DNA from 3 places in the Streptosporangium sp. NBC_01469 genome. Region 1 is predicted to be linked to each of the others. Evidence: riboswitches for the same ligand, from Rfam matches in the RefSeq annotation. Region 1 holds a riboswitch; each other region holds the start of a gene.
What was found. Region 1 has a riboswitch for cobalamin ahead of OG587_RS37090 (ribonucleoside-diphosphate reductase subunit alpha). Riboswitches for the same ligand answer to the same signal wherever they lie in the genome.
Positions count from the first base shown of each region.

Region 2: linked by a shared signal. The riboswitch ahead of metE (5-methyltetrahydropteroyltriglutamate--homocysteine S-methyltransferase) and the one ahead of OG587_RS37090 (ribonucleoside-diphosphate reductase subunit alpha) in region 1 are both predicted to bind cobalamin.
Region 3: linked by a shared signal. The riboswitch ahead of OG587_RS29580 (ABC transporter substrate-binding protein) and the one ahead of OG587_RS37090 (ribonucleoside-diphosphate reductase subunit alpha) in region 1 are both predicted to bind cobalamin.

Region 1 covers NZ_CP109465.1:8,531,275-8,534,542, reverse strand. The annotation lists gene glmS (glutamine--fructose-6-phosphate transaminase (isomerizing)) at 1-358, shown strand, start outside; gene OG587_RS37095 (tripartite tricarboxylate transporter substrate-binding protein) at 625-1,644, shown strand; cobalamin riboswitch at 1,649-1,851, shown strand; gene OG587_RS37090 (ribonucleoside-diphosphate reductase subunit alpha) at 1,968-3,268, shown strand, end outside.
Region 2 covers NZ_CP109465.1:8,079,867-8,083,134, forward strand. The annotation lists gene metE (5-methyltetrahydropteroyltriglutamate--homocysteine S-methyltransferase) at 1-1,799, opposite strand, end outside; cobalamin riboswitch at 1,909-2,120, opposite strand; gene OG587_RS35135 (DUF397 domain-containing protein) at 2,314-2,508, opposite strand; gene OG587_RS35140 (helix-turn-helix domain-containing protein) at 2,499-3,268, opposite strand, start outside.
Region 3 covers NZ_CP109465.1:6,754,938-6,758,205, reverse strand. The annotation lists gene OG587_RS29585 (FecCD family ABC transporter permease) at 1-521, opposite strand, end outside; gene OG587_RS29580 (ABC transporter substrate-binding protein) at 518-1,513, opposite strand; cobalamin riboswitch at 1,645-1,839, opposite strand; gene OG587_RS29575 (MFS transporter) at 1,886-3,064, opposite strand; gene OG587_RS29570 (LysR family transcriptional regulator) at 3,137-3,268, shown strand, end outside.

The DNA of each region.
Region 1 (3,268 bases):
GATCTCGTACGTGCACGCCGAGGCGTACCCGGCCAGCGAGCTCAAGCACGGGCCGCTGGCGCTGATCGGCCCGGACATGCCGACGGTGGCGATCGTCCCCGACGACGAGCTGCTGGACAAGAACCTCACCACGCTGGGCGAGATCCGTGCCCGGGGGGGCCGGGTGCTCATGGTGGGCCACCGCACGGCCGACCCCAAGCTGGCCGACGACTGCGTCGTGGTGCCCAAGAACGAGACCGAGCTGGACCCGATCCTGCTCTCGATCCCGCTCCAGCTCTTCGCCTACCACGCCGCCGTGGCGCTGGAGCGGGACGTCGACAAGCCCAGGAACCTGGCCAAGAGCGTCACGGTGGAGTGAGGCCCCGGCCCCCATCCCTCCGGTCCCCGGCCCCTGTCCCTCGCCCCCGGCGCCCCGGCCTCGCTTCGTCCGGCCTGCCGGGGCGCCGGGTGCTCCGCGTGCTCCCGGGCTCCGCGGGCGCCGTGGGCTCCCGTGAGGTGGCCGCCCGCGATGCTCGATGGCTCGTGTCCGGGTGCGGGCGAGATTTCCGCATACCCCCACTTCGTCACAGAAAGTGAGTAAGAAGTAACCTTTGGTATGAGGGGTTCTTGGGGGAAGGGGCGCTTATGCGCCGTAGGGGGTTTTTCGCACTGGCGGCGGGGGTCCTGGTCGCCGCGGGGTGCGACGCGGGCGGCGCTGCCGATCCGGCGGTGAGGCGCCTGTTCATCCTCGAACCGACCGCCGACGGCCACGGCTGGGACGGGATCGCGGGCAGGCTGGCGACCGTCCTGGTCCAGTCGGGGCTGGCGCGTACCGCGATGGCCGTCGAGCGGCAGGGTGTCCTGGGCTCCGCCCCGCGCGACGCGTTCGGCGCCTTCCGCGGCCCCTTCGCGCGCGAGGGCAGGCTGCTCGTCACCGCGATGCCGATGGTGGCCGCCGCGGAGATCGCCAACACCGCCGCCGTGGTGAACGCCGCCACCCCCCTCGCCCGCCTGGTCGGCGACTGGGCGGTCCTGGTCGTCCCCTCCGGCTCCCGCTTGCGTACCTTCGAGGACTTCGCCGCGCGGCTGCGCCAGAACCCGGCGGGGCTGACGGTCGGCGGCCGGTCGGAGGGCGGCTCCGACCACGTGCTCTACGGCATGATCGGCAAGTGCCTCGGGGTGGACACCCGGCTGCTGGAGTACGCCGGATACCTCGCCCCCGACGACGCCGCCGAGGCGCTCCAGGTCGGCCGGGTGGCGGCCCTGCTGGGATCGGCGCGCGCCCTGCGGCCCGAGATCACCGCGGGCCGTCTGCGGCCCCTGGTGGTCTCCTCCGGCGGCCGGATCGACGGGATCGACGCGCCGACGCTCATGGAGGTCGACGTCCGGCTGGAGTACAGCGACTGGTGCGGCCTGCTGGGCCCCAAGGACATGAGCCCGGGGGACCGGGACGCCGCGATCGCCCTGTGTGACAGGATCGACGCCGCGCCGCGCTGGCGTTCCCTGTGCGCGGCCCACGGCTGGAGCCGGGTCTATCTCAGCGGCGACGAGTTCCGCCAGTGGCTCTCCACCGAGACGGCGCGCACCCGCGGTGTGCTTCACGAGCTCGGGCTGTTGAAGTCCTCCGACACAACTTGTTGGGGTAGTTGCGTCAGACGCCCCTAGATGTAGGATCCTGCTCGTTGCTGGTTCGCCCCGCGAGGGGCGAGGCAAGAGGGAACCCGGTGAGATTCCGGCGACTGCCCCGCAGCGGTGAACGGGAACGAAAGCCGTCAGTCAAGCACTGGGCGAACCATGCCTGGGAAGCGACGGCCGGTAGGCATGTGCAGTGCGCCCGTGAGTCCGAAGACCTGCCGGTGACGTGATTGTCCAGGGCCTCGTGGGAGGGCCCGCGGAACGAGGCGATCCGGCGTGCCCGGGATCGCTCGCGGACGCGTGCCCCTCCGGCGGAGCCGTACGGGGAAGTCCGATCGAGCGAGGGGCACTACGTGACACAGGCATTGGCGGAGACCGCTGCGGGGAGCACGGCGGCGGCCGCGGTGGACACCGGGAACACCGGGAACACCGGGAACACCGGGAACGCGGCGGCGACCGCGGTGGACACCGGGAACACCGGGAACGCGGCGGCGGCCGCGGTGGACACCGGCGACACCGTGAGCGCCGGGAGCGCGGCGGTGACCGCGACGGGCAGCGGCGACGCCGGAAGCGCCGTGAGCGCCGGGAGCGCGGCGGACGACCGAAGGCTGGCCATCGACGAGGCGGCCGCCCGGGTGATCACCGATCCCGAGAACTCCAGGGTCGCCGCCGCGATGCTGGCCGAGCTGATCGCCGACGAGGCCGCCGAGCACGGCGTCCGCCGGTTCTCCGAGTCCGTCGCCGCGACCCACGAGGCGGGGCTGATCCAGGACGGGCTCGCGGAGTTCGTGGCCGCCCACGCCGAGGTCCTGGACGCGCTGGTCGACCCGGAGGCCGACACCAGGTTCGAGTACTTCGGGCTGCGTACCGTCTACGACCGCTACCTGCTGCGCCACCCGCGGACCCGCAAGGTCCTGGAGCGCCCGCAGCACTTCTTCCTCCGGGTGGCCTGCGGCCTGTCCGAGACCGTCGAGGAGGCCGCCGAGCTGTACGCGCTCATGGCCACCCTGTCCTACCTGCCCAGCTCGCCCACGCTGTTCAACTCCGGCTCCCGCAGGCCCCAGCTCTCCTCGTGCTTCCTGCTCGACTCGCCCCGTGACGAGCTGGAGTCCATCTACGAGCGCTACGGGCAGGTCGCGCGGCTGTCGAAGTACGCGGGGGGCATCGGGATCGCCTGGACCAGGGTCCGCTCGCGGGGCTCGCTGATCCGGGGCACCAACGGCCACTCCAACGGCATCGTGCCCTGGCTGCGCACGCTCGACTCCAGCGTCGCCGCGGTCAACCAGGGAGGCCGCCGCAAGGGCGCGGCCTGCGTCTATTTGGAGCCCTGGCACGCCGACGTCGAGGAGTTCCTGGAACTGCGCGACAACACCGGCGAGGAGGCCCGCCGCACGCACAACCTGAACCTGGCCAACTGGATCCCCGACGAGTTCATGCGCCGGGTCGAGGCCGACGGCGTCTGGTCGCTGTTCGACCCCAAGGAGGTCCCGCACCTCACCGACCTGTACGGCGCCGCGTTCGACGACGCCTACCGGGCCGCCGAGGCCGAGGGCCGGTTCACCAGGCAGATCCCCGCCCGGACCCTGTACGGGCGGATGATGCGCACGCTCGCCCAGACCGGCAACGGCTGGATGACCTTCAAGGACGCGGCCAA
Region 2 (3,268 bases), 450 kb from region 1:
CGGTCGGCCCGCCGCAGCGGCAGCAGCTCGCGCAGCGCGGGCTCGTCGACCTGGATGATCCTGATGCCCGCCGCCTCGAGATCGTGGGTCTCGTCGCGCAGGGCGAGCGCCACCTGCCTGGCGGTCTCGCCCAGCGGCTGGTCGTCGCGGACGAAGGACCAGGCCAGCATGGTCACCGGCCCGGTCAGCATGCCCTTGACCGGCTTCTTCGTGCGCGACTGCGCGTAGGAGGCCCAGCGCACCGTCATCGGCTCGGGACGGGAGACGTCGCCGAACAGGATCGGCGGGCGGACGTAGCGGCTGCCGTACGACTGCACCCAGCCGTGTTCGGTGGCGGCGTAGCCCTCCAGCATCTCGGCGAAGTACTGGACCATGTCGTTGCGCTCGGGCTCGCCGTGCACCAGCACGTCCAGGCCGATGTCCTCCTGCAGCGCGATGACGCGGTCGATCTCGGCCTCCATCCTGCGCTCGTACCCGGCCCTGTCGATCTCGCCCGAGCGCATGGCGGCGCGGGCCTGGCGCACCTCGCCGGTCTGCGGGAAGGAGCCGATGGTGGTGGTGGCCAGCGGCGGCAGGCCCAGGTCTGCGTTCTGCACGGCGAGCCGCTCGGCGTGCGGGGCGCGCGGGGTGCCCTTGCCCAGGGCGTCCAGCCTGGCCCGCACCCGGGGGTTGAGGAACCGCTCCGTGACGCTCTCCCCCGCGATGACCTCCTCGCCGTTCAGTGCCCTGCCGATCCGTACGACCTCGTCGACCTTCTGCCTGGCGAAGGCCAGCCGCTCGCGCAGCCGCGGGTCCAGCGAGGCCTCGGCGTCCAGGTCGAGCGGGACGTGCAGCAGCGAGCAGGAGGTGCTCACCACCAGCCGGTCGCTCAGTCCGAGCAGCGCGGCGCAGGTCGCCAGCGCCTTCGCGGTGTCGGTACGCCAGACGTTGCGGCCGTCGACGACCCCCGCGACGAGGGTCTTGCCGGGCAGCCCGCCAACGGCGGCCAGCGCCTCCAGGTTGCCGGGCGCCGAGACGAAGTCCAGGCCGACGGCCTCGACCGGGCCGCGGGCCAGGATCTCCAGCGCGGGCCCGATCTCACCGAAGTAGGTGGCCACCAGCAGCCGGGGCCGGCTGCTGAGCGCGCCCAGCCGCGCGTAGGCCCGGCGCAGCGCGGCCAGCTCCTCGTCCGTACGGTCGGCGGCCAGCACCGGCTCGTCCAGCTGCACCTCGGCCACCCCCGCCGCGGCCATCCGTTCCAGCAGCTCGGCGTAGGTCTCCAGCAGGCCGTCCAGCAGCCGTAGCGGCGCGAAGCCGGGCTCGGTGGACTTGGCCAGCAGCAGGAACGACAGCGGCCCGACCAGCACCGGCCGGGTCTCGACGCCCAGCCGCCGCGCCTCGGCGTACTCGGCCAGCGGCTTGCTCCAGTCGAGCCGGAACCGGGTGTCGGGGCCCAGCTCCGGAACCAGGTAATGGTAGTTGGTGTCGAACCACTTGGTCATCTCCAGCGGCGCCACCCCCTCGGCGCCCCGGGCCATCGCGAAGTACGGGTCCGCGGCCCCGGCGAACCGCTCGGGAACCGCGCCGACCAGCGCGATCGTGTCCAGCACGTGGTCATACAGGGAGAAGGTGTTGGACGGCACCGCGTCCAGCCCCGCCTCCGACAACTCCCGCCACGCCCGCTCCCGCAGACCCACGGCCGTCTCCTGAAGGCCCACGGCATCTGCGCGCCCGGCCCAGTAATCCTCCGTCGCCCGCTTCAACTCGCGACGACCCCCGATACGGGGATACCCCAAAATGGTCGTGGTGACCTGACTCATGGCGTCCTTCCCTCGGCTCATGCCATGCCGACCCACGGCCACGCGGAGGAACACACGGGAAAGACGCATCCCAGGCCCTCCCACGAGGCCACGGATCACCGCGCACCGGACGGCACACGGGCGGCTGGCAGGTCTTCGGACTCGCGGGCACCACACTCAACCCCTACTGACCGTCGCTTCCCAGATGCCACGCACCCAGTGCCAATGACGGCGTTCGTTCCCACTCACCGCTGCGGGGCAGTCCCGGAATCACACCGGGTTCCCTCTTACGACTCCCAGCACGAAGACGGCGCCGGGAGAACCAACCGCACCACGAGCATAACCCGCCCCCACCCCCCGGCAGAGCCACCACCCGACGTCTCGAAGAGGCAGGGACCGCACCACAGTCACCTGGAACGCAGGGAAGGAAAGAAGGCCGTCTTCAGCGATGCCGCCGCAGAAGAAACGGACTCGCCCCGGAGGGAGGAGAAAGCCTCGGAGGAGACGGCGGTCGCCAGCCCAGTGAAGGAACGGCTTAGATCGTGTCCGCTTTCACCGAGGCGATGAAGTCGGCCCATACCTCGGGGGTGAACGCCAGGGCGGGGCCGTTGGGGTTCTTGCTGTCGCGGACGGCCACGATGCCGGGGAGGTTGGTGGCCACCTCGACGCAGTCGCCGCCGTTGCCGCCGCTGCGGCTGCTCTTGAACCACCGGGCATCCGTCAGGTCCATGATTCCATCGCTTTCTCCATCAAGGCCACCGAGGCGGACTGCGGCAGGGCGCACGCCCGTAGCGCGTCGAGCTGGGTCAACAGGGTCTCGATCTCGGTGGGACCGTTGACGATCTGACCTTCGGCTGCGGTTTCCAAATAAACTATATCGGGCGATCCTTTGAAGCTGGCGATCACGAAAGCTCCAGTCAGACCGGCGTGCGCGCCCACGTCGAGCGGGATGACCTGGATGGTGATCCGGGGCCGCCGGACCAGTTCGAGAAGCTGTTCCAGCTGCTTGCGCATGACCTGCGGGCCACCGACCGGACGGATCAGCACGGCCTCGTCGAGGGTGGCCCAGAACATGGGCGGGTCCGGCTTGGTGAGGATTCGTTGGCGCTCCATGCGTGTGGCGACCAGTTCCTCCACCTGCTCGTCGGTGTCGCCTGGTCGTCCTGCCCTCAGAACCGCCCGTGCGTAGTTCTCGGTCTGCAGCAGTCCTGGAACGAGGACGGGCTGGAAGCTTCGCAGGGTTCGGGCTTCCCTCTCCAGTTCGACGAACGGCCGGAACCACACGGGGTAGACGTCTCTGCCGATCAGGGGCCACAGGCGAGCAAGGGCACCGTCCGTCTCCAGCACCTCGTCACACTTGGCCGCGAACTCTCTCGTCGGGGCGCGCTTGGCCGTCTCGATGAGCCCGACGAGGGAGGTGGAGTAGGAGATCCTGTGCGCCAGTTCCTTCTGGCTCCATTGCGCTTGTTCCCGGTATTTGCGCAGTTCAG
Region 3 (3,268 bases), 1.8 Mb from region 1:
CCGGCCAGCACCAGCCGCACCGTCGTCATGCGCCCGCCCGAGCGGGCCAGGAAGTAGACCGCCACCAATGCGGCCAGCGCCCCGAGGAAGGCCGCGATCGGCAGGCTGAACGCGCCGAACACGCTCAGGCCGAACACCACCACGGTGACCGCCCCGACGCCGGCGCCGGAGGAGACCCCCAGCAGCATCGGGTCGGCCAGCGGGTTGCGCACCAGTGCCTGCAGGGCCATGCCGCAGACCGACAGGCCCGCACCGATCGCCCCCGCCAGGACGACCCGCGGCAGCCGTACGTCCATCACGATGGTCTCCCGCACGGGTGTCCAGGTCGGTTCGGCCAGGGCGGGATGGAGGTGATGGAGCAGGATGCCCCACACCTGCCCTACCGGCAGGGCCACCGACCCGGCCGCGACGGCCACGGTGACCGCCCCGCCGAGCAGGAGCACGAGCAGGCCGATCACGACCGGGTACGGCGGTCCCGGGCGCCGCGCCAACAGCACGACACCCGTGGTCGGTTCACTCACTTGAACCGGTCGGCGTGCAGCTGCCGGGCCAGCGCCTCGACGGCCCCCGGCGCCCGTACGCCGAGCACCACCGACGACAGCGGCAGCACCGCGAACCGCTTCTCCTTGATGGCCGGCACGTCCTTCAGCGCCGGGTTGGCCAGCAGGAACTTCTCCTTGTCGGCCACCGGCTGGTCGCCGTAGTCGTAGATGACGATCCAGTCGGGCGCGCGCTCGGCGACCTGCTCGAACGACACGTCGCCCCACACCTTGTCGACGTCGGCGAACACGTTCTCCGCCCCGGCCAGCTTGATGATCTCGTTGCCGACGCCCTTGCCGCCGGCGGTGAAGGCGGTCTTGTCGCCGCTGTCGTAGACGAACAGCTTGACCGGGGCGGCGTCGCCGAGTTTGGTCCTCACACCGTCGAGGGTCGCCCGCAATGTGGTGATCAACGGTTCGGCCCGGTCGGAGACGCCGAAGATCTTCGCGACGTTGCGGATCTCGGTGTCGATCAGGCCCACGGACACCGCGCCCTTGGCGCACTCCTCGACGTTCAGATATGTCTTGATGCCGGCCTTTCGCAGGGCGTCCCGGCTGCGGCCCTCCTTCTCGTCGAAGGTGCTGGCGAAGCCGCCGTAGACGAAGTCGGGCTCCTCGGCCAGGAGCGCCTCGTAGGCCGGGTACTCCTTCGAGACGACCTTGATTGCGTCATAGGCCGCCTGATACTCCGGCAGCACCTTGTCGTCGAGGTAGGCGGTGCCGATCATCGACTTCTCCAGGCCGAGCGCCAGCATCACCTCGGTGGCGTGCTGGTTCATCGATATCGCCCGCTGCGGCGGCTGCTCGTACGTGCTCGTCACGCCGCAGTTGTCGAGGGTGACCGGGAAGCCCGCGGGCGCGGAGGCCGCCGGAGCGGGGGCCGAGACGTTCTCAGCCGGGGCGCCGCCGCAGGCGGCCAGCACTCCGGACACCAGGAGGGCGAGCAGGAGGGTGGTGGGGCGTCTGCCCGTCATGAAGTGTTCCTCTCACGGAATCTGCACAACGGGGCGGATCTGAAAGAGGGAATGCCACAGGGCTTCTCGGCGCGGCCACCGGCTCGACGGGCACGAGAGCCCACTCCTCTCCGGGGAAATCCGCCCCAGTTCATCGAGGAGGCGACCGCGGGAGTCTCCTGGCTCTCGGGTCGATGCTCGTCCCGGCCTTCCCACCCGTTGTCCGGGCAGTGGCTTCGTCGGGATTCGCTCGCCGATCACAGTGGCGGGACCGCGCCGGATTCACACCGGCTTCCTCGTTCCGCGCTCGCCTACGCCGACCATGCTCGCACACCACTCATCAACGACAAAGCGCGCACCACCCGTCAGCCCCGGCGAGCTTCCCTCACAGGCTCACGTCAAAGCGATGGTCATCTTGGGTGACCGGCGCGAGAGCAGGTATCCCGTCAGTGCGGCGAGCAGGCCGACCAGACCGGCCGCCGCGAAGCCGCCCGCCGGCGCGGACGCGTCGATCGCCACTCCCACGACCGGGGAGCCGAGCGCGAACCCCGCGCTCGCCGCCGAGGACTGCAGGCCGGTCGCCTCACCTCGCACACTGGCCGGCGTCAGCCGGCTCACCGCGTCGGAGACCGTGGAAAGGGTCGGCGCGGTGAGCAGCCCGGCGCCGATGACCGCCACACACAGCCAAGGCCAGTCATGGGCGAGTCCGGCCGGAATCGTCACCAGCCCGAGCAGGCCGAGCAGCAGCCAGGTGGGCATCGACCGGGGCAGCACTCCGTACACCAGACCGCCCACGACGGACGTCACCCCGAACACGGCGACGACCACGGCCGCCCACGAGACCTGACCGGCTTCTTGAAGAGTCGCGACGATGGCCAGGTCGACGCCGCTGAGCAGCATCGCGACGCCGACTCCCATCGTCAGGACAGCGACCATGCGCGCTCCCAGCCACTCCCGGCGCCGGGGCCGGCCCGCCGCCTCGCCGTCCGCCTCGTCCTCGGCCCGCAACGGCGGGTTGAGCAGGGCGACCCCTGCCCCGCCGACAACGATCGCGGCGCCCACTCCCCATGCCACCGCGCCGGGAGACACCTTCGCCGCGCACAAGATCACCACCGGCGGCCCCACTATGTACGACAGCTCGCCCACCACCGACTCCAGCGCGAACGCCGCCCGCCGCTGCCCTGCCGTCGTCATCGCGGCGATCGCCTGCCTGGTGATCGACTGGATCGGCACCATCAGCAGACCGGCGGCGAAGGAGGCACCCAGCAAGATCACGTATGGCAGCACAGGCACGGTCAACCAGAACACGAGCTGCGACACAACCGTGGCCAGCAGCACGGTACGCAGGCCCCGCCGGTCGATCATCCGGCCCAGCAGCGGCCCGCCCAGCGCGACACCGGCGGTGAGCGCCGCCACCACGGCTCCGGCCGCCACGTAACTCATGTCGAGGGCGACGACGACGTACATCGTCAACGCCATCGCGTCCGCCGTGATCGCGGCACGAGCGAGCAGCGAAATGCCCAGCAGTGGCGTCATCCCCGGCACCGCGAGCACCTGTCGAAATCTAATCACCGGTTTAACGCTAGATCAGCCGGAATGCCATAGGAAGCCGTCAATTCATTGGACCAGGCATAATGAATACTTATGGCACATGATCTCGAGACCGCACTGCTGAGGTCGTTCGTCACCGCCGTGCGCGCGGGCAGCATCAGCCGTGCGGCGGCGGCGCTCGGCCGTACCCAGCCCGCGCTCAGCCAGCAGTTGCGCAAGCTCGAG